DNA from 2 places in the Vibrio sp. AH4 genome. Region 2 is predicted to be linked to the other one. Evidence: riboswitches for the same ligand, from Rfam matches in the RefSeq annotation. Region 2 holds a riboswitch; the other holds the start of a gene.
What was found. Region 2 has a riboswitch for thiamine pyrophosphate ahead of thiD (bifunctional hydroxymethylpyrimidine kinase/phosphomethylpyrimidine kinase). Riboswitches for the same ligand answer to the same signal wherever they lie in the genome.
Positions count from the first base shown of each region.

Region 1 (11,755 bases), 1.3 Mb from region 2:
ATCTAGCCATGGGCAGGTTGAAGGTTGAGTAACATCAACTGGAGGACCGAACCGACTAATGTTGAAAAATTAGCGGATGACTTGTGGCTAGGGGTGAAAGGCCAATCAAACTCGGAGATAGCTGGTTCTCCCCGAAAGCTATTTAGGTAGCGCCTCGGACGAATACTACTGGGGGTAGAGCACTGTTAAGGCTAGGGGGTCATCCCGACTTACCAACCCTTTGCAAACTCCGAATACCAGTAAGTACTATCCGGGAGACACACGGCGGGTGCTAACGTCCGTCGTGGAGAGGGAAACAACCCAGACCGCCAGCTAAGGTCCCAAAGTATTGCTAAGTGGGAAACGATGTGGGAAGGCTCAGACAGCTAGGATGTTGGCTTAGAAGCAGCCATCATTTAAAGAAAGCGTAATAGCTCACTAGTCGAGTCGGCCTGCGCGGAAGATGTAACGGGGCTAAGCAATACACCGAAGCTGCGGCAATGTCCTTTGGACATTGGGTAGGGGAGCGTTCTGTAAGCCGTTGAAGGTGAATCGTAAGGTTTGCTGGAGGTATCAGAAGTGCGAATGCTGACATGAGTAACGACAAGGGGGGTGAAAAACCTCCCCGCCGGAAGACCAAGGGTTCCTGTCCAACGTTAATCGGGGCAGGGTGAGTCGACCCCTAAGGCGAGGCCGAAAGGCGTAGTCGATGGGAAACGGGTTAATATTCCCGTACTCAATCAAATTGCGATGGGGGGACGGAGAAGGCTAGGTGGGCCAGGCGACGGTTGTCCTGGTTCAAGTGCGTAGGCTTAAGAGTTAGGTAAATCCGGCTCTTTCTAAGGCTGAGACACGACGTCGAGCACCTACGGGTGTGAAGTCATTGATGCCATGCTTCCAGGAAAAGCCTCTAAGCTTCAGATTTGATGGAATCGTACCCCAAACCGACACAGGTGGTCGGGTAGAGAATACCAAGGCGCTTGAGAGAACTCGGGTGAAGGAACTAGGCAAAATGGTACCGTAACTTCGGGAGAAGGTACGCTCTTGATGGTGAAGTCCCTCGCGGATGGAGCTGACGAGAGTCGCAGATACCAGGTGGCTGCAACTGTTTATTAAAAACACAGCACTGTGCAAAATCGCAAGATGACGTATACGGTGTGACGCCTGCCCGGTGCCGGAAGGTTAATTGATGGGGTTAGCGTAAGCGAAGCTCTTGATCGAAGCCCCGGTAAACGGCGGCCGTAACTATAACGGTCCTAAGGTAGCGAAATTCCTTGTCGGGTAAGTTCCGACCTGCACGAATGGCGTAATGATGGCCACGCTGTCTCCACCCGAGACTCAGTGAAATTGAAATCGCTGTGAAGATGCAGTGTACCCGCGGCTAGACGGAAAGACCCCGTGAACCTTTACTACAGCTTGGCACTGAACATTGAACCTACATGTGTAGGATAGGTGGGAGGCTATGAAGACGTGACGCCAGTTGCGTTGGAGCCGTCCTTGAAATACCACCCTTGTATGTTTGATGTTCTAACTTAGACCCATTATCTGGGTTGAGGACAGTGCCTGGTGGGTAGTTTGACTGGGGCGGTCTCCTCCCAAAGAGTAACGGAGGAGCACGAAGGTGGGCTAATCACGGTTGGACATCGTGAGGTTAGTGCAATGGCATAAGCCCGCTTAACTGCGAGAATGACGGTTCGAGCAGGTGCGAAAGCAGGTCATAGTGATCCGGTGGTTCTGTATGGAAGGGCCATCGCTCAACGGATAAAAGGTACTCCGGGGATAACAGGCTGATACCGCCCAAGAGTTCATATCGACGGCGGTGTTTGGCACCTCGATGTCGGCTCATCACATCCTGGGGCTGAAGTCGGTCCCAAGGGTATGGCTGTTCGCCATTTAAAGTGGTACGCGAGCTGGGTTTAGAACGTCGTGAGACAGTTCGGTCCCTATCTGCCGTGGGCGTTGGAAGATTGAAGGGGGCTGCTCCTAGTACGAGAGGACCGGAGTGGACGAACCTCTGGTGTTCGGGTTGTGTCGCCAGACGCATTGCCCGGTAGCTAAGTTCGGAATCGATAACCGCTGAAAGCATCTAAGCGGGAAGCGAGCCCTGAGATGAGTCTTCCCTGACAGTTTAACTGTCCTAAAGGGTTGTTCGAGACTAGAACGTTGATAGGCAGGGTGTGTAAGCGTTGTGAGGCGTTGAGCTAACCTGTACTAATTGCCCGTGAGGCTTAACCATACAACACCCAAGGGGTTTTGTAGTGGACTCAGAGCTGAGCGCATAAGAATGTGTGTGAGAACGAAAACAGCTTTCCAGATTTTAAAATTTTGCTTGGCGACCATAGCGTTTTGGACCCACCTGATTCCATCCCGAACTCAGAAGTGAAACGAAACAGCGTCGATGGTAGTGTGGGGTTTCCCCATGTGAGAGTAGAACATCGCCAGGCTTTAATTTAGCACCAAGCGCTAACCAATGCGGAGCGGTAGTTCAGTTGGTTAGAATACCGGCCTGTCACGCCGGGGGTCGCGGGTTCGAGTCCCGTCCGCTCCGCCACTTATTCGAGCTTAGGCTCAAAGATCTACAGGGGTGTAGCTCCAATTGGCAGAGCAGCGGATTCCAAATCCGCGTGTTGGGAGTTCGAATCTCTCCACCCCTGCCATATATATAACCTCAGCAGAAATGCTGAGGTTTTTTCTATCTGTAATTTTTTAAATTTTGTAAGCTAATCACTCAATAAGTGATGCATGTAACTTTTAATAATTTTTACTCTTCCCTACCTTTTCCCTTGTTCCCCTTTGATTAAATTTATTGTTTTGCTGAAATTTCGCGCTTTATTTTGATGAATGTTTAAAATGGTACCTCTAATAAGGAGGATGAACATGCCATTATCTATGTTGGGGTTTATAGCTTTGGGTGGTGCGATAGGGGCTTGTGCTCGCTTTTTGGTCTCAGAAGTGTGCATTACTCTTTTTGGCCGCGGCTTTCCTATTGGCACGTTGACCGTGAATGTGTTTGGTTCATTCGTGATGGGGGTTTTAATTGCTTGTGTTGAAAATGAGTGGTTGAGTCCTTACCCTTGGAAACAAGTGATTGGGCTTGGTTTTCTTGGCGCGTTGACGACGTTTTCGACATTCTCGATGGATAATGTACTTTTAATGCAGCAAGGCGCCTTTTTTAAGATGGGGGCGAATGTGTTGCTCAACGTGGTTTTAAGTATTTCGGCGGCTTGGCTTGGGTTCTACTGGTTAATAAAAAGTTGATGAATGAAACCGCTATTTTACTTGGTTAACTAATAACCTTTATCTATAATGCTTCCACTTGTCGGAGTGCCATTGGGCTGAGACCGTTTATTCGGGATCCGTTGAACCTGATCAGGTTAATACCTGCGAAGGGAACAAGAGAAGACTCTCTTAGATGTCCTATTTCTTTTGGGCATTCTACTTGTCTACTCATCTCTCATAGCATCTTTCCGTCAAGCATTTCTCCCTCATGATTAAAAAGGAAATGCTATGTCGAATCGTAAGCAAGCAAGACTGGAAGCCAAGCGTTTTATTGATACTCTTTCAGTTGAACCCTATCCAAACTCTCAAAAGACCTATCTTGTAGGCTCGCGTACGGATATATGTGTTCCAGTACGTAAAATTACTCTCAGCGATACTTTGGTCGGTGGAAGTAAAGAGGCGCCGATTTTTGAGCCTAATGAGCCGATTTATGTTTACGATACCTCGGGTGTTTATACTGATCCTGAGCATGATATCGATCTCTATAACGGACTCCCTAAACATAGAGAATCATGGATCGAAGAGCGTCAGGATACACAGTTCCTGCCTAGTATGAGCTCTGATTTTGCACGTGAACGTTTGGCCGATGAAACGCTTGATGAACTGCGTTATGGCCATTTGCCACGCATCAGACAGGCTCAAAATCAGCGCTGTGTTACTCAGTTACATTATGCTCGACGAGGTATCATTACTCCTGAAATGGAATTCGTGGCTCTGAGAGAAAACTCTCGTCGTCTATCTTATCAAGACCCGAATTTGACTCAGCAACATGCTGGACAGAATTTTGGGGCGCACCTTCCTGATTTAATTACCCCTGAATTTGTACGCAATGAGGTTGCGCAGGGAAGGGCGATTATTCCATGTAATATCAACCATCCAGAATCGGAGCCCATGATTATTGGCCGTAATTTCTTGGTTAAGGTGAATGCTAATATTGGGAATTCTTCTGTTAGCTCCTCTATTGAAGAAGAAGTAGAAAAGCTAGTGTGGGCGACTCGCTGGGGTGCCGATACTGTGATGGACCTTTCTACAGGGCGGAATATTCATGAAACCCGCGAGTGGATTTTGCGTAATAGCCCTGTGCCAATTGGTACTGTGCCTATGTATCAAGCGCTAGAGAAAGTGAACGGAATTGCAGAGAACCTTAATTGGGAAGTGATGCGTGACACTTTGCTTGAACAAGCAGAACAAGGGGTTGATTACTTTACCATCCATGCAGGGTTATTACTGCGTTATGTGCCGATGACGGCCAAGCGTGTGACTGGCATTGTCTCTCGTGGTGGTTCTATTATTGCCAAATGGTGCCTTTCTCACCACCAAGAGAACTTTCTCTATACCCATTTTCGTGAAATCTGTGAGATATGTGCGCAATATGATGTCGCGCTTTCTTTAGGGGATGGACTTCGTCCCGGTTCAATAGCCGATGCTAACGATGAAGCACAGTTTTCTGAATTACGTACGTTGGGTGAATTAACTAAAATCGCATGGGAATACGATGTTCAAGTCATGATTGAAGGCCCAGGGCATGTGCCTATGCATTTAGTTAAGGCGAATATGGATGAGCAACTGAAACATTGTCATGAAGCGCCATTCTATACATTAGGCCCGCTGACCACCGATATTGCACCAGGCTATGATCACATTACTTCTGGTATTGGTGCCGCAATGATTGGTTGGTTTGGTTGTGCCATGCTCTGTTATGTCACGCCTAAAGAACACCTTGGGTTACCAAATAAAGAAGATGTGAAAACGGGGCTGATTACTTACAAGCTCGCGGCTCACGCTGCTGATTTGGCTAAAGGACACCCAGGTGCACAAATTCGCGATAATGCATTGTCGAAAGCACGTTTCGAGTTCCGTTGGGAAGACCAATTTAATTTAGCCTTAGACCCAGTCACTGCTCGTGCCTTTCATGATGAAACCCTACCTCAAGAATCTGGCAAAATCGCTCACTTCTGCTCTATGTGCGGCCCAAAATTCTGCTCTATGAAAATCTCACAAGAGGTGAGGGATTATGCGAATAACCAGCAAGCAGCGGACATTTCTGTAATTAAAGTGACGGAGCCCGATCAAGTCGCGCAAAAAGGCATGCAAGAAAAGTCACGAGAATTCTTAGCTTCAGGCGCACAGATCTATCATCCACTAGTGAAAGATCTGGTTGAGGAGTGATTATGACTCGACTGGTCTTTCCCCGTGGTTGCGCTGAATGGATTGGACGCGTGCAATATGTTTTGTTGCAAGCCAAAGAGCAAGGATTCGACATTCAAAATATCAGCCTAGATGTTGCTACTAGTGATTGTTTTGTTTTAGAAGCGAAATCCACTTTGCGAATTGGTTGTGACTTGTGCCCTAGTGAGGGCACTTCTGAGCCGTTGGATTATTACTTGCAATACTTATCTGAGCATCGAGATATTGAGGCTCGCTGTAAGGTAAAAATCGGCCTTCGCTCTCACAATGACTATGGTATGGATGAATGGCAAGTTGAGGGAAACTGTTGTCAGTGTATTACTTACCCATATCCATTACTTATATCTAATTGTCAATTAGATCAGCATGTTGCTTGGCTTTTGGCTCTGTTGGCATTGGGTTTTTCTATTGAAGATGCCTTGTGCGTTGCGCGTGCTGCTGTGTCTCAGAAACAGGGTGTTTCACGTGAAACGTGGCCGACAAGTCTGGAATTTTTTCCCTCCGTCTATTCAGGCTCAGAATTACAGTCAACGAAAGGATTTCCAGCTATAGATAAAACTCTATTCACACTTTATCCGGTCGTCGATGATGTGAGTTGGATTGAATTGCTACTTAAATTAGGTGTTAAAACCGTTCAGCTGCGCATAAAAGATCCGGCGCGAGTGGATTTGGAAACGCAAATTGTTCGAGCAATAGATCTAGGTCGAAAATACAACGCACAGGTTTTTATCAATGATTACTGGCAGATCGCCATTAAACATCATGCCTATGGTGTACACCTTGGGCAAGAAGATCTCAGCACGGCTAATTTAGCGGAGCTAGCTCAAGCAGGCCTAAGACTTGGCCTCTCCACGCATGGGTATTATGAACTACTTAACGTGGCATGTTTACAGCCGAGTTATATTGCTCTTGGCCATATTTTTCCTACCACAACCAAGCAAATGCCTTCTAAACCACAAGGGTTAGTACGCTTAGCAGCTTACCAAGGATTAGCGGATCAGCTTTCTTATCATGGGCAGAAAGGAATGCCTACCGTGGCTATTGGTGGTATTGACCACTCAAATATTGAGGAAGTCCTGCGCTGTGGAGTGACTTCGGCTGCGGTCGTGCGAGCTATCACCCAATCCGTCAATCCAGCTTTTGCTGTGCATCAATTGATGTTTGCTTTCAGTGGGCAGAAAGAAAGTGAGCTTAGAAAACAAGCGAGGTCTTACAGCATGGAATGGGAGGCGAGCAATGTTGAGTGATCCACAATTTATCCGCTATCAGCGCCAGATTAGTCTTGCCGAAGTGCAAGAAAATGGCCAACAAAAATTAATCAACGCACGTGTTTTGATCGTTGGTTGTGGTGGGCTAGGTAATGTTGTTGCGTCTTATCTAGTGGGTGCTGGTATTGGGCAAGTGATAATTGCCGATGGTGATGCGTTGGAAGTACACAACCTGCATCGCCAGATCTGTTATCGCGAGGAGCAACTAGGTAGCAATAAAGCAGAAGCACTGGCACACCACTTGAGATCTTTGAATTCTGATGTTCGTGTACGGACGGTCGCTCGACGCCTAGATGAGACTATTCTAGGTCTGGAGATTGGAAATGTAGATATGGTTATTGATTGCAGCGATAACTTACCCACCCGCCATATGATCAACCGAGTGTGTTTCTCTGCTCAAGTTCCATTGGTGAGTGGAGCTGCAATTGGTTGGGAAGGGCATCTGATGGCCTTTGACCATTCGCATGATTCGCCTTGTTATCACTGTGTTGTTCCCGATATAGCTGATAGGCAGAGTTGCAGTGAGCAAGGTGTTATTGGGCCTGTAGTTGGGATGATCGGTAACGGGCAGGCTCTTCTTGCACTGCATTTCTTGCTCGATAAGACACTCTTCCCAGCAGGCCAATTGATACGTTTTGATGGCAAGCAGCTGAGTTGGCAGACGCTTCAACTCCATCAAGATAAGGCTTGCCCTGTGTGCAGAGTGGTATCAATGGAGGAAGTGACATGTCAGTAACGATTTATCTTAATCAGCAAGCCATTGAGCTCATTGCATCTAGTTCTTTGCAACAGCTACACAGTCAGCTAAATCTGCCTGCACAAGGTTGTGTGTTTAGCATTAATGGGCATGTTGTTCCCAAGAGTGAGTGGGAGCAAACCATGTTGAGTTCGGGTGATCAAATTTCCTTATTCCAAGCGATAGCAGGAGGCTAGTTATCAGATGCTTAACATTGCAGATAAGACATTCAATTCGAGATTGTTAACCGGCACTGGGAAGTTCTCCAATCGACACGTAATGGCTAAAGCACTGGCTGCTTCTGGTTCAGAGCTGGTCACTATGGCGTTAAAGCGAATTGATTTGGCCCAGCGAAATGATGATATTCTTGCTCCGCTATTGGATATGAAGATGAATTTGTTGCCGAACACATCGGGTGCAAAAAATGCGGCAGATGCAGTTTATGCAGCGAAACTCGCGCGAGAGGCGTTAGGCACGAATTGGTTGAAATTGGAAATTCACCCTGACCCCAAATATTTGATGCCCGATCCCATCGAAACGTTGTTAGCGGCTGAGCAGTTAGTGAAGTTGGGGTTTACGGTTTTACCTTACTGTCATGCAGACCCTGTGTTATGTAAAAGATTGGAAGAGGTTGGCTGTGCGGCGATAATGCCACTGGGTTCTCCCATCGGCAGCAATCAAGGCCTAGCATCGAAAACATTCCTCGAAATCATCATAGATCAAGCAAATGTACCCATTATCGTTGACGCAGGAATTGGCTCACCATCGGATGCGGCGCTGGCGATGGAATTGGGTGCGGATGCTGTATTGGTTAACACTGCTATTGCGGCAGCGAGGGATCCCATTGCCATGGCTCGGGCATTTAAGCTTGCCGTCGAGGCGGGGAGAATCGCGTATGAGTCAGGTATGCCATCCAGAGTGAAAGCGGCAGCTGCTTCGAGTCCGTTAACTGGATTTTTGGATTTCGTATCATGAGTTTCATGCAGCATTTTCAACAATTGGACTGGGATGATTGTCGCCTCTCTATCTACGCAAAAAATTCGCGAGATGTTGAACTGGCTTTGTCTTCTCGAAAGAGGTCGTTAGAGGATTTTAAAGCTCTGATTTCTCCTGCCGCTGAGCCTTATCTGGAGGCTATGGCTCAAGCTGCTTATCAAGCGACTCGACAGCGATTTGGTAATACCATGTCGATGTATATACCTCTCTATCTTTCTAATCTTTGCTCTAATTCGTGTACCTACTGTGGTTTTTCGATGGATAACCGCATCAAGAGAAAGACGCTGAATTTGGATGATGTGGAGCGTGAAATCGTTGCGATTAAAATGATGGGTTTTGATAACGTCTTACTGGTTACTGGAGAGCACGAAACTAAAGTTGGAATCGAATATTTTCGCCAAGTACTGCCTATCATCAAGAAGGCTTTCAACTACGTTGCAATGGAAGTTCAGCCATTGCAGCAAGAAGAGTATGAACAGTTAATCGGGCTTGGGTTGGATGCCGTGATGGTTTATCAGGAAACGTATCATCCATCAACCTATGCTCAGCATCATCTACGTGGCAATAAAACCAATTTCCAGTATCGGCTTGAAACTCCCGATCGGTTAGCAAAAGCGGGGATCGACAAAATTGGTATTGGTGCGCTAATCGGTTTAGAAGATTGGCGAACGGATTGCTTTTTTGTTGCTGCTCATCTGGACTATTTAGAGCGTCATTACTGGAAAACGCGCTACTCGATTTCATTTCCTCGGTTACGACCTTGTGAGGGATCGTTGCAACCCAAATCGGCGATGACAGATCGACAGTTGGTTCAGTTAATCTGTGCTTACCGCTTGTTGAACGGTGAAGTAGAGCTTTCTCTTTCCACTAGAGAATCGCCCGTATTCCGTGATCAAGTCGCAAAACTTGGGGTGACATCGATGTCGGCGGCTTCGAAAACTCAGCCGGGTGGATACTCAGACCCTAAGGTGGAGTTGGAGCAGTTTGCTGTCAGTGATGAGCGTTCTGCTGCAGAAGTGAGTGCGGCGTTAATGCAGCAAGGCTTACAAGTGGTTTGGAAAGATTGGCATCGAGCTTATTCGGGCTAATGTTTCACGTGAAACCAACATGGTTTTACTTAGTTTGTTAAAAGCCAATGCTTCTAAAAAGTTATAGATAAAAGCAAACCGCCGATTGGCGGTTTGCTTTTATTAGTAGGTTCTTGCTAAACACATCAAACCCGTCGGCATTGAGTTATGGATGGCTCAGTGGGGAAGTTGCTTGAGCAAGCCATTGATGAGTCGCTTCATCTTTGATGAGCGGACTCACTTCATCCCATACCTTTTGGTGGTATTGGTTGAGCCAGTTTAGCTCTGGTTTGGTGAGTAAATTCACCTCGATAGCACGCTTATCGATAGGGCAACGAGTCAATGATTCAAAACCCAGCACAGAGAAATCCCCCTGCGTGTCGAACTCAGTCACTAACTCTAGGTTCTCGATACGAATACCGAAAGCATCCGCGCGGTAATAGCCTGGTTCATTGGATAGCACCATGCCAGTGCGCAAAGCCACGCCATTGTGTACTTTGGCAATACGCTGTGGGCCCTCATGAACACTTAAGAAATGTCCCACGCCATGACCTGTACCGTGGTCATAGTCATAGCCATGCGCCCATAAGTGTTGCCTTGCGAGCACATCCAACTGTGAGCCTGTTGTCCCTTTCGGGAAACGCGCGCGAGCAAGAGCGATGTGTCCTTTGAGTACCAAAGTAAACTGCTGCTTCATCTCATTGCTCACTTTACCAATCGCAATAGTACGAGTGATATCGGTAGTGCCATCTGTGTACTGGCCACCTGAATCGACCAAGTACAGGCTATTCATTGAAAGTTGCCCTGGCTGAACTTGATTCTGGTGATTGTAATGACACATGGCAGCGTTGGTACCAGCAGCGGAAATGGTATCAAAGCTCAAGTCGACCAAGGTTGAATCCTGGCGACGGAACGTTTCTAGTTCATCGGCCAGTTGTGCTTCATTATGTAAACGTCCATGAGCCACTTCATTGTCTAGCCATGCTAAAAATTGCACCATGGCGGCACCATCTCGAACATGGCAAGCGCGCATGCCAGCGACCTCAACATTGTTTTTGGCTGCCTTAGGTAACAAGCATGGATCGGCTTCATTCAACAGCTCAGCGCCTGCATTTTGCAAGGTGAGAGTGAACCAAGCATTGCTAGTGGCAGAGTCCAACATGACTCGACGACCGTTTAATTGCTGTAATTGTTTTTCAAGTTGTTCTGGGTGGTGTACACGAACGATGCCATCAACATGCGCATGGAACCCATCGGCCAAACGAGCGGGATCAAGGAAGAAATCAATGCTGCTGTCTTGGTGAGCAATCGCGTGAGAAAGCAAAACAGGTAGGCGTGAAACATCTAAACCACGGATATTGAGTAACCAAGCGATCGAGTCAAGTTCAGTGAGAACGACGCAATCCGCATTTTTTTCACGCAGGGTATTGGCGATCAACTGACGTTTTTCCAGACTCGTTTGGCCTACGCTAGAAAATGGCATCAAGCGCATTTCAGACACCACTGGTGCTGGGCGGTCGATCCACAGTACATCGATCGGATTGCTCGTCACAGGAACCAGAAAGACTCGACCTGCTAACAGCTTTTGCGCTTGAATGAGCCAACTACCACGATGCATGCGAGGATCGTAGCCAACTTTAGAACCTTGAGGCAGCGTTTGCACTAGCCAAGACAAGTAAGGCTCTTCAATTAAATGGCGATATTCAAACAATTCAGGAGAGACTTGCTTGCGAACCTGAACGGTATAGCGGCCATCAACAAAAATCGCTGCGTGATTGGTCGCGACGATGGCGGCACCCGCTGAACCGGTAAAGCCCGTTAGCCAATGTAGGCGTTCGTTGTGTTCTGGAACGTATTCACCTAAATATTCATCTTCATGTGGAACGATGAACGCATCGAGTTGTTGAGTCTGTAACCAATCGCGAAAATTGGCGAGGCGCTGAGTATAAGAGTTTGGCATCTGAGATTATCCTTTTTCTAAACAGTCCTTTGTTATTGCTTGTTGTATTGAAGGGTACAGCAAGTGGACGAGAGCGAATAAGCTACTCCTTTTGCCGACACGGCGCAAATATCCCACTATGGTTTCAGCGCAAATGGAGTGTATTGGTTTGTATCAGTTCACGTAGCCAACGGATTGCCGGATCGTTGGTTCGGTCACGATGCCAAAATAGCGTATAGGCCATCGGGGGGAGCTCGAAAGGCAATGGCAGCTCTACCAAACCAAGTTGTTTAGCCACTAGCTG
Region 1 is NZ_JALAIV010000001.1:911,463-923,217, reverse strand. Features, by position in the region: rRNA gene MKA69_RS04375 (23S ribosomal RNA) at 1-2,215, shown strand, start outside; rRNA gene rrf (5S ribosomal RNA) at 2,308-2,423, shown strand; tRNA gene MKA69_RS04365 (tRNA-Asp) at 2,454-2,530, shown strand; tRNA gene MKA69_RS04360 (tRNA-Trp) at 2,560-2,636, shown strand; gene crcB (fluoride efflux transporter CrcB) at 2,857-3,237, shown strand; TPP riboswitch at 3,290-3,388, shown strand; gene thiC (phosphomethylpyrimidine synthase ThiC) at 3,487-5,427, shown strand; gene MKA69_RS04345 (thiamine phosphate synthase) at 5,430-6,692, shown strand; gene MKA69_RS04340 (HesA/MoeB/ThiF family protein) at 6,682-7,449, shown strand; gene thiS (sulfur carrier protein ThiS) at 7,440-7,646, shown strand; gene MKA69_RS04330 (thiazole synthase) at 7,654-8,424, shown strand; gene thiH (2-iminoacetate synthase ThiH) at 8,421-9,533, shown strand; gene MKA69_RS04320 (aminopeptidase P family protein) at 9,679-11,472, opposite strand; gene MKA69_RS04315 (LysR substrate-binding domain-containing protein) at 11,597-11,755, opposite strand, start outside.
Region 1: it holds a riboswitch for thiamine pyrophosphate, as region 2 does, so the genes downstream of both, thiC (phosphomethylpyrimidine synthase ThiC) here and thiD (bifunctional hydroxymethylpyrimidine kinase/phosphomethylpyrimidine kinase) in region 2, are expected to answer to the same signal.

Region 2 (11,755 bases):
CTTGGTTCCAACCTATTGTTTGACATAATGAAACTCACACTAAAACACAAACTAATTGGTGCAAGTTTATCTGCAGTGGTGGTGATGGCGACGGCATTGACTTGGCTTTCCGCCGGTCAGCTGCAACAGCAGACCAGCAATGCGGTATACACTCGCGCTGACGCTATTTCTTCCACCGCTGCAAAAGGTATTTCTGACTGGATTTCAATTCGTAAATCGATCAGTTCGGCATTTAATTCTCATATCGATGCGCAAGACGTTGTGCCTTATTTACAACAGGCCCGTAATGCGGGGGGCTTCGATGATATTTTCTATGGCACAACGCAAGGAGCTATGTTCCGTTCACACCCTGAGCGTAACCGTGCAGATTACGACCCTCGTACTCGTCCTTGGTATAAAGATGCCGCAAGTGCGGGAAAGCAGATTATTACGACAGCCTATAGTGATGCTATTACTGGGGCTCTTTTAGTCACTATCGCAGAGCCGATTCGCGTAAATGGCAGCATGAGTGGTGTGGTTGGTGCCGATGTGTTGATTGATCAACTGATTGCAGATGTGATCAGCATGGACGCAGGAAAAGAAGCCCAAACAATGTTGATCGATGGTCAAGACGGTTCTTTCCTTGCGCATCCTGATAAATCCCTTTTGCTAAAACCAGTAACAACACTTTCCTCAGCATTGGATATGCGAACCATTGAGCGTGCCGCCAAACAAGGTGAACTAGTGGCGCTTAGCTTAAATGGGGTGGATAAATTTTTCTTCTTTGCTGCTGTGCCAGAAACACCTTGGTACTTTGCGATTCAAATGGATAGCCGGACAGAGTTCGCGGCACATGCTGAATTACTGACGGGTCTTATTACTACCGCATTGCTGATTACTGTGATTGTGGTTGTGATTGTTTCTTGGTTGGTGAGTTTCCTGTTCCGTGATTTAGGTCGTGTATCTAAAGCTCTACAAGAGATTGCGTCGGGAGATGCGGATCTTACCCAACGTTTAGAGCCACGTAGCGATGATGAGGTTGGGCAACTGGCGAGCAACTTTAATACCTTTGTAGGCAATATGCACACGATGGTACTTAAGCTGAGCCAAGTCTCTGCGGCTTTGTCGCAACAAGCGAAAGTCACGGCGGCACAAGCAGAAGAACGCAGTAGCCGCATTCGTTTACAGCAAGATGAAATCAATATGGTTGCCACCGCGATCAATGAGATGGCGGCAGCCACTCAGGAGATTGCCGGAAACGCTGACCATACGGCACAAAATTCCAGTGAAGCGGTCACCGCATGTGTGCATGGCAGTGGTCAAGTGAGTCAAACTCAGCGTTCGATTCAGTCATTGGCCGAAGAAGTTCAAGTCGCGACTGAGGTTATCCAAGAATTGGAAGCCCATGGTCACCAGATCAGCACGATTCTGTCGACCATTCAAAACATTGCTGAGCAAACTAACTTGTTGGCTCTCAATGCGGCGATTGAAGCGGCACGAGCCGGTGAACAAGGTCGTGGGTTTGCTGTCGTTGCGGATGAGGTTCGTGTACTAAGCCAACGCACCCACGCATCAACTAAAGAAATTCAACAAATGATCGAAACGCTACAAGCGACCACTGGTAAAGCGGTGGGCATTATGGATGATAGCCGCCGTTTGGCAGACACCAGCGTTGCAGATGCGAATGAAGCATCGGTCAGCTTGGAGCAAATCCACAAAACAGTAGAGCGCATCAGTGATATGGCAACACAAATTGCGTCTGCGGCAGAAGAACAGGCGTCGGTAACGTCGGAGATTACTCGCAATACGGTGGGTATTCGTGATGTGTCGAACGATCTTGCGCAAGAAGCACATTCTGCCGCTGAGCAAGCGACACAGTTGTCCGAATTGTCACATGAGCTTGAGCAAGAGATCCGTCGCTTCAAACTGTAAGCTGAAGATAGGCGAGACTCAAAAGGAGCGCTTCTGCGCTCCTTTCTTTTTATTACGCATCCGATTTATAGCCAGAGTGATTGTATCTGCGTGTCATGTTGCATGTGGTGTGTATATTGCGCTTGAAACAATTCTGCGGTCGCAATGGCATCGGTTAGTGCATGATGTGGTGAATAGGACGGAAGACCATAGCGCATGCGAGACTGTCCCAATCGTACGGAGGGTATGGCCCGCCCTGTCACACGTTGCCAAAATGAGCGTTGTTGTTGCAGTATGTGACGTTCCACTTCCAGAGTATCGATCAGCGGTAACTCAAGCGCTTCTCCCCAGAGTTGTAGTGTGGCTTGCTGCAGAAACTCTCGTTCGATATGACGAAAATGTACCACGGCGATTTTTCCGCGTAGTGCTCCGATTAATTCCCGTAGTACCTCGTCAGGGGCTTGGGCGCGACTGAGTTCCGAGTGAGTAATACCATGGATCACCACCGATTGTTCAGCAAGAGGTTGGGTTGGCTTGACCAGCCAATAACGAGCCTCTTTAAGTGCGATGCGAGAGGTTGTGAATGGCACTAAACCAACACTCAAGATAGCCTCTTGCTGAGGGTTTAAGCCTGTGGTCTCGAAGTCGAGAGCGACGAGAGGGCATTCGGCAATCGGAGTTGAACCCTCGACGACGGGGTGAGCATAGTAGCGTTGTAGATCTGGCTGTGTGGTCTGTTTAGCTAAATGAGCCAAACGTGCTGGCCAATAAATTGCAGATTGAAACATCGTACTCACTTAAAGTGTTGGTTAGCCTGATAACGGTACTTGAGGTAATTTTGCCCGTTACTGAGGATTTGAAACGCATCTTTTAAGTTTCGCCGTTCAAAGTCGGAGAGATTTTCTGGCTCGATGCTGTTATCGGCTTCTCTCTCTTGCTCCACATCTACTGCTTGATGACGGATACGCACCATCGCAATAAATTCCAATGCATCACGCAGATCTTTACCTTTACCTTGGGGCAGCAACCCTGCATCAATCACATCATCCAGCCGTTCAAAAGAGTTTTTGGCTCGTGACCCAGCGGCGAGTGCATGTACACGGATTAAATCTGCCAATGGTGCTGTCCCTCGGCGTTTCAAATTGATCGAGTTATTGTGGCGGCCATCTTTTTCCATCACAAAGTTTTTGAAAAATCCCAATGGCGGAGTGCGGTTAAGGGCGTTGCGCGCTAAACAGGCCAAAAAGCGTTGATTACGCCTTGCGCGCCGTACAATGAAGCTGGATAGCTGTTCTGCCCATTTGGTGCGACCATATACGCCATCCAGATCGAAAAAAATAGAGGCATTAAGCAGGGCTTGTGGATTCGGATTATCAATCCAATCAGCAAAACAGTTCTCCCACTCTTTGCGAGTCATACGCCATTTTGGATTACTGGCCATGATGTCGCCATCGCAAAGCGGATAGCCGCAACGATCTAATCCATGACACACCCATTCAGCCAATTGGGCGAAATAAGCACCATGCTGCTGAGCGTCGTAGCGATCGTCCAGAATCAAGGCATTATCTTGATCGGTCACAATAAGTTGTTCATCCCGACCCATAGAACCAAATGCTACAAAACAGTATGGCAGCGGTGCTTCGCCTAGCTCTGCTTCACCCAGTTCAATAATGCGTTGTGTGAAAGCGCGGCCAATGGTTGACATGGCTGTACCAATCATGTGGGAATTTGCATCTTCATTGACGAGGCGTACAAAGCTCGCCTTCACTTCGCTTGCGAGCTGGGCTAATTCATCAATACTGGTTTGCTGATAGATACGGCTCACCAAGAGCAAGGAGTTTTGCGATTCATGACGTACGATATCAGTCATATCGATGATGCCTATCGGCTGTTTCTCTCTCAGCACTGGAAGATGATGCACATTATTGCGCAGCATGGTGAGCATGGCCTCATAAACGTAGGCATTGTGATCGAGTGAGATGACCTCATAGGTCATGACTTGCCTGACTGCTTGAGTGATATCGATACCTTGTGCTAAAACACGGCGACAGAGATCTCGCTCAGTAATAATGCCGACGACTGGTGTGGAGTCATCTTCTTCATCATGCAGGATCTGATTATCTAAGATCAGTAACGCCGAAACATTTTCATTTGCCATGCGTAACGCAGCTTGCTGGATCGAAGCATTTTTATCTATGGTTGGGGCTGGGTGAGTTAATAACCGCTTGACTTTGCTGGTGATGAGATCGTTTTGCTCTTTTTGTTTCTTAACCGTTTGGCGTAAACGCACCGATTGTTCGACCTCAACGAAATCGGCGAAGCTGTCGAACTCTTGATGCAGCCGGTGAAAGAGATCTTCTGGAATGCAATATAGCAAGGTATCTTCAATTGCCGAGACCGCGAAGGACACTTGGTTACGAGTTAGTAGTCCCATTTGTCCAAATAGACTGCCTTCAGTCAGCCGGTTATAGAGCTCACCATGACGGCGATAGACTTCGACCGCACCACTACGAATCAAATACAAATCACTAATGGCTTGTTTGTGTCCGATAATGGGCGTGTCTTTACGAAAATAGGCAATTTCAATTTGTTGAGCGATGGTGGGTAACAGATCAGAAGGCAGGGCATCAAAAGGGGGATGCTGTTGCAGAAACTGTTGAATCTCGATTAACTCGGCGTCCATGATGGCTCCTCTCGTTACAAACATCTGTTGCGCGATGTTTTTGGCGGTTTGGGTTGACCATGCTACCTCACTTTACTGTGTGAGGTCTAATCTGAGGGGGGATTGTTTGGGAATTTATAAAGATAGGTCAGACAAAGCGTAACACCCAAAACAAAAAAACCGGCTATTTCAGCCGGTTTTTAGAATGAGCACGGTGGCGAAACTACATCACCGCAGCAATGCCTTTGCACAGTGGCAGCATGTTTGATTTGGTCATGCCGGCAACGCTGATACGGCCTGAGCCTACAATGTAGATACCCAATTCGGATTTCAAACGTGCGACTTGTTCTTTATTTAGACCAGAGAAAGAGAACATGCCGTTTTGGCGCTCGATAAAGCTAAAGTCCGCGTCTACACCCACCTCTTTCAATGTGTTGACGAACAGCACGCGCATCTCTTGAATACGTTCACGCATTTCAGCCACTTCAGCTTCCCATTCAGCACGTAGCGCAGGATTATTGAGAATATAAGTGACCACTGCAGCGCCGTGAGCGGGTGGGTTTGAATAGATAGAGCGGATAATGGCTTTGACTTGTGAGAATGCCGTTTCTGCAACCGCGGTTGAAGGTGCAACCAGAGTGAAAGCACCTACACGCTCGTTGTACAGACCAAAGTTCTTTGAAAATGAGCTGGCAACCAAAATTTCAGAGTTGTATTTGGCAAAAGTACGCAGACCTGCCGCATCCTCTTCCACACCTGTTGCAAAGCCTTGGTAGGCAAAGTCAAACAGAGGAAGCAGACCTTTATCTGCCACCAATTTCGCCAACACTTCCCACTCTTGCTCCGTTGGGTCGATGCCTGTTGGGTTGTGACAACATCCGTGCAGAAGGACCACATCACCTTTCGCTGCTTGCTCTAAATCTGCCAACATAGCAGCAAAGTTTTTGTCTTTGGCTTCGGCATCGTAGTAAGCGTATTGCGTTGTTTCTAAACCAGCCGCGTTGAACACACCATGGTGGTTCGCCCATGTTGGGTTGCTGATCCAAACCTTCACATCACCTAATTGACGTTTAATAAATTCGCCAGCGACACGCAGAGCACCTGTACCACCAGGAGCTTGTGCCGTTTTCGCTAGTTTTTGAGTCACTATGTCAGAATTCGCGCCGAACAACAGTTTTTGTACTGCTAAACCGTACTCCGCAGTCCCTTCAATCGTGAGATAAGATTTGGTTTTCTCTGATTCAAGTAAGGCTGCCTCTGCTTTCTTTACGGTAGCAAGAACAGGGGTTTCTCCCGCTTCATTCTTATAAATACCAACACCGAGGTTAATTTTGTCGGTACGGGGATCTTTTTTGAACTCTTCAGTTAAACCAAGAATTGGGTCTGCGGGGGCGGCAACGACTTTTTCGAACATAAAGCACATCCATGTCAAGTTAGGGGTGGGAAGGAATGATTGAACTCATTAAATTTATCGTATTTATACCTTCCTCGAATTCTTGTGACAACAGTACCTGAAAGAAAATATCGAAAAATTTTTACTTGGCTGAGGAATTGGGAATAGCCGGTCATTTTGTGATGTAAATGCCCCAAGCTTTTCAGCTTAGGGCGATGCCGGTGGTTTGTCTTTAGACTGACCAGATGACAGGGAAGGGGAAAATTCAGCGTGTGTTGGGATTATTACGTATGAAATTTTCAGTCGAGTGGGTTTGCTACTCGCAGCGTGCAATATCTCTCAGAGCTTAGTCTTTAAAATGGGCAGCGATAGCGGTAGATGTTTCTTCAATAGTCAGAAAGGCCTCAATAACCGCAGAAGAACAATGACTATCCGATCTCGCGAGAGTGAGAGTTCTGGATTTTTCATGCTGATCGAATGGATTGTGTTATTTCACTCTCAACCTTTATGCAACGAAGTTTGCCTATTGGAGGGGAGTGTTTATGGTCAGAGTGTTGCACAGACGTAAGGAAGCCCATGAGTCGTGATTTAAGGGATTTTTCAGTTCAGTTACCGATAAACCGAGATTTGATAACCTATCAAACGCAGGTCAAAGAGAAGCTGTATGACTTCAACCATTCGCGTCCTGCACAGCATACTGAGCGGCAAGCGATATTAAATTCGCTATTGGGCTCCGCAAACGGAGTGACGATTGTGCCACCGTTTTTCTGCGATTTAGGGCATAACATCCATTTCAAGTGTGGTGGTTTCTTAAACACTAACGTCACCATTTTGGATATTGCCCCAGTGACGATTGGTGAATATGTGCAGATGGGACCGAATGTGGTGATCAGTACCGTTGGGCATCCACTTGATCTTGCACAGCGTGTGTTACCGATTGCAGCAGGTAACCCGATTGTGATTGAAGATAGCGTGTGGCTTGGCGCGGGCGCGATCGTGCTTGATGGCGTTACCATTGGTGCGCGTAGTGTGATTGGTGCCGGAAGTGTAGTAACCAAAGATATACCGCCGGATTGCGTTGCAGTGGGGAACCCGTGTCGAGTGATTCGCCAAATCGAGCACAGTGAAATGCCTTCTGAAGCGGAATTAGATGAAATGTGGCGCGATCTCGACTTTATTGAAAGTGAGAAATAATCGCTGTCCACCGCATTAAATGCTGTTAAGATGCCACTCATAGTCGGGGAGCCCTAAGGGCTGAGATCGCGCAGCGAGACCCGTTGAACCTGATTCAGTTAGGACTGACGTAGGGAACTATCCTCAACAGCTCGTATTGTCTTACCATTCATCTGCGGTTTGGGATCAGTTCCTGTTTTTCACAGGAGCCTTTATGCCATCAAATTCTTCTCTTCAAACACCGATTGTACTCACCATTGCCGGTTCAGACAGCGGCGGGGGGGCGGGCATTCAAGCCGACATCAAAGCCATTTCCGCAACTGGAAGCTATGCTTGCTCGGTGATTACCGCGATTACTGCGCAAAATACGCAAGGTGTTTCAGCGGTATTTCCTCTACCTCTAGAGATTATTGAGCAGCAATTGGAGGCGATTTTCTGTGATATTCCTGTCTTGGCGGTAAAAATTGGCATGTTGGCGGATGCCCAAATCATCACTCTGGTTGCCAAAAAATTGCGTCAATATCAACCCCAATGGGTTGTGCTCGATCCGGTGATGGTTTCAACCAGCGGGCATCATCTACTCGCAGAAGATGCCGTGATCACCTTAAAAAATGAGCTGTTGCCACTTGCTAGTATCATCACGCCTAATCTACCGGAAGCGGCTGTTTTAGTGGGGATGACAGAGCAAGAATGGCAACAAAATCCACAGCAGGGCATTGCTGCACTAAGTCAGTTAGACGCTCAAGCCGTCTTGCTCAAAGGGGGGCATAATCATCAGCAAAGGGACAGTGATGATTTGCTGATCGAAGCGAACGATATCTGCCCTTTCCACGCGCCACGCATTGCCACCCAAAACACACATGGTACGGGGTGTTCACTCTCATCGGCGATCGCCTCCTATCTTGCGCAAGGTTATGCGTTGAAAGAGGCGGTTGAGAAAGCAAAGCAGTATATCCATCAGGCGATCTTGCATGCTGATCAACTCAAAATTGGCCAAGGGTATGGTCCGATTCACCATTTTTATCGGCTGCAAATGGATAAACGCCAAGAACAGTGAATTTGGGGTATAAAAAAACCGTCTCGTAGGTGACGGTTTTTACATTCAACAGAGCGGAATTAGAAGCTTGCGCTGCGAGGTGTACGTGGGAATGGGATCACATCACGCACGTTGCCCATACCTGTAACGTAGGATACAAGGCGCTCGAAGCCCAGACCAAAGCCCGCATGTGGCACGGTGCCGTAACGGCGCAGGTCGCGATACCAATCCATGTGCTCAGGGTCGATACCAAATTCACGCATACGTGCATCGAGAACATCCAAACGCTCTTCACGTTGTGAACCACCAATGATTTCACCAATGCCCGGAGCTAATACGTCCATCGCCGCAACAGTTTTGCCATCTTCGTTCATACGCATGTAGAACGCTTTGATGTCTTTTGGATAGTTCTTCACGATAACCGGTGCTTTGAAGTGTTCTTCAGCAAGGAAACGCTCGTGCTCAGAAGCCAAGTCGATACCCCACTCAACTGGGAACTCAAACGTTTTGCCACAGTTTTTCAGAATTTCGATCGCATCGGTGTAATCCACTTGTGCGAAATCTGAATCTACAAACTGTTCAAGACGGGCAATCACTTCGTTGTTGATACGATCGTTAAAGAACTCAAGATCGTCACGACGCTCAGCCAGTACCGCTTTGAACACATACTTCAGCATGTCTTCAGCCAGTTTTGCTACGGTGTTCAGATCCGCGAATGCGACTTCAGGTTCAACCATCCAGAATTCCGCCAAGTGACGGCTGGTATTTGAGTTTTCAGCACGGAACGTTGGGCCGAAAGTGTACACTTTGCTGATCGCGCAAGCATACGCTTCCGCGTTGAGCTGGCCTGATACCGTAAGGAATGTTTCTTTACCAAAGAAGTCTTGGTTGTAATCCACTTTGCCTGCGTCAGTGCGTGGCAGGTTTTCCATATCCAGCGTTGAAACGCGGAACATTTCACCTGCGCCTTCTGCATCAGAAGCGGTGATAAGAGGTGCTGAAACCCAGAAGTAACCTTGTTCATGGTAGAAACGGTGAATCGCTTGTGCCAAACAGTTACGAACACGTGCAACGGCACCGATCACGTTAGTACGTGGACGCAGGTGAGCCACTTCACGCAGATATTCGATAGAATGACGAGTTTTCGCCATTGGGTAAGTGTCGGCATCTTCAACCCAACCCACCACTTTTACCGCAGTTGCAGCCAGTTCAAACGCTTGACCAGATGCTGGAGACTCAACAATGGTACCCGTTACTTCAACAGAGCAACCTGTCGTTAGCTTCAGGATTTCATTGTCGTAATTATTCAGATTATTAGGAACCACGGCCTGAATCGGGTTGAAACAAGAGCCGTCATAGATGGCAAGAAACGAAATTCCAGCTTTGGAATCACGACGTGTGCGAACCCAGCCGCGAACAGTGACTTCACTGTCTACTGCGAGCTTGCCGCTTAGTACGTCATTTACAGGCGCGTAAGTCATGTTTATTACAGTCTCCGTTGAGATAAAAGACACCCCAATGTCATTTGCAGCAATCGTTGCGCAAAAAATAGACGAAACATTGGGTTGTAGAGAGTTTTACAGATTCAACGGAACATATTACCTGTCAATTTGCCAGCTTCAACCTTTAATGTGGTTTCCGCGCAGAATTCTTGCTAATCAAAGTAAATTGATTGAGCAGTGACTCCAATTGCTGCGACAAATGTTCAAGATCGATACTGATCTCACGCGTTTCGCTGGCTGAATGGGAAGTGTCATCGGCATGATGAGTAATCACGTCCACTTTATTTTGAATTTCATGGCTGACTTCTGTCGTGCGCTTGGTTTGTTCTTGAATCCCCATCGCGTGATTGAGCACTTGTTGCATTTCAGTGACCACATTGGTCATGACTTTAGAGAGTTCTTCAATTTCTGTTGAACGTTGGTGAGCATGCGAACACACCGTATCAACCGAATTGAGAGAGGCTTGGCTATCACGTTGGAAGCCGGAAATAATGTTTTCAATGTTGCCAGTCGCCTCCGCTGTGCGTGATGCTAAATGGCGGACTTCATCGGCAACCACAGCAAAACCTCGGCCTTGCTCGCCTGCGCGGGCCGCTTCAATGGCTGCATTCAGAGCCAGTAGGTTAGTTTGTTCGGCAATGCCTTTAATGACGCCAAGGATGGAGGAGACTTGGGTTGTTTGATTGTTCAAGTCCACAATACGTTGTTTAACCGATTCAATATCGCCCACCAGATTTTTAATATCTTCACTCGCGACATGAGCTTGTTTGGCACTTTGCTGAACAATGTTAGTGGTGTGATTGACCAATTTAGAGGCTTCTTCGGTGGCAAATTCGACTTGCTGCTGTTTGGCTTGCATGTCGGTAATGTTGAGTTGTACTTCAGAGGTTTCTTTTTGCTGATTATTGGCTGCCTGATCGGTGACTTGCGCCACATTCGTGAGCTTTTTAGCCGAGTCAGCAACGGAATGGGACGTTTCTTGCACTTGTTGCAAGCTGTCTGACACGGTATCCATCAGTGAGTTGATAGATACCGCGAGTTGCCCGAGTTCATCTTTTCGGTCATTAGCTAAACGATGAGACAGATCTTTACTCTTACTCACATCACACATGAATGTGGAGATTTTTTGTAGCGGCAGGATAAGAATACGGCGCATAAAAAACAGGGTGACCATAAAGCCGAACAAGGCGATTACCGACATAATACTTATGCCAATGAGTGTTCGGTGGTTGACCATCTGGGTTAAATGATTAAGGTTAAACTCAAGGCGGATCACCCCAAGCACTTCACCTTCCGGAGCCATGTGGCAAGCCACACAGTTCGTTCCGCGATAGTTCTCACTGGATTTCATGGGCAAAGCTACCACGATCCCATTCCCCCAATCGCCAGAATAAGGTTCGATTACCGTTTCACCGGCGAGGGCGCGTTGATCGATGGCATCTTGTGGCTTTTGCTCTGGCATTCCTGGGCCATAAAGTTTGTTCACAGTTTCTGCGCGGATCACCCTGACTTGTTCGATGCCATCTTGAGCCAAGGCTTTTTGGCGCAAGGTTTCCTTTTGCGCCATGGTGCCAGTGAGCATCATCATGTTCAAACTATCAAAGTAGTTACTGGCTTTATCGTGTAGTTGCTCACTTAACACGGAATGAATGAGATCTTTTTGCTGCCAATATTGGTAGGAGGTTGAGCCTGCCAAAACTAAGGCAAACACGGTAATTAATGTCAGCAGCAATTTACTAAGAATGGATGAGTTCATGATAGTTTTGTAATTATAAGTGACCCCGATTTATGTAAATATAGCGTTAATTCGCTAGGTGACAAACGTAGACCAATTGTTAGTGTGACCTTAACCAAAGTGTGAGTTTAAATATGAGGGATAACGCATACTCTTTTGTGATGGTTCAACATATTAAGCTGCTGATTATCACCTAGTGCATTGATTGATCAGGGATGTTTTTAGGCGATGTACGTGAGAGGGGCGGTTGGCCAGAATTATGTTTTGAATAGCCTTGTCTCAACGCGGGAGATTTCTTAGTATTGCGGCTCTTTTAATGCCCCGAGAATGATGATGAAAACAGAATTATACAAAGAGTTTATGT
Region 2 is NZ_JALAIV010000001.1:2,180,805-2,192,559, forward strand. Features, by position in the region: gene MKA69_RS10250 (methyl-accepting chemotaxis protein) at 28-1,911, shown strand; gene MKA69_RS10255 (3'-5' exonuclease) at 1,977-2,678, opposite strand; gene MKA69_RS10260 (cyclic nucleotide-binding/CBS domain-containing protein) at 2,684-4,573, opposite strand; gene MKA69_RS10265 (amino acid aminotransferase) at 4,776-5,966, opposite strand; gene MKA69_RS10270 (sugar O-acetyltransferase) at 6,522-7,139, shown strand; TPP riboswitch at 7,174-7,272, shown strand; gene thiD (bifunctional hydroxymethylpyrimidine kinase/phosphomethylpyrimidine kinase) at 7,333-8,175, shown strand; gene asnS (asparagine--tRNA ligase) at 8,235-9,635, opposite strand; gene MKA69_RS10285 (methyl-accepting chemotaxis protein) at 9,781-11,412, opposite strand; gene queD (6-carboxytetrahydropterin synthase QueD) at 11,725-11,755, shown strand, end outside.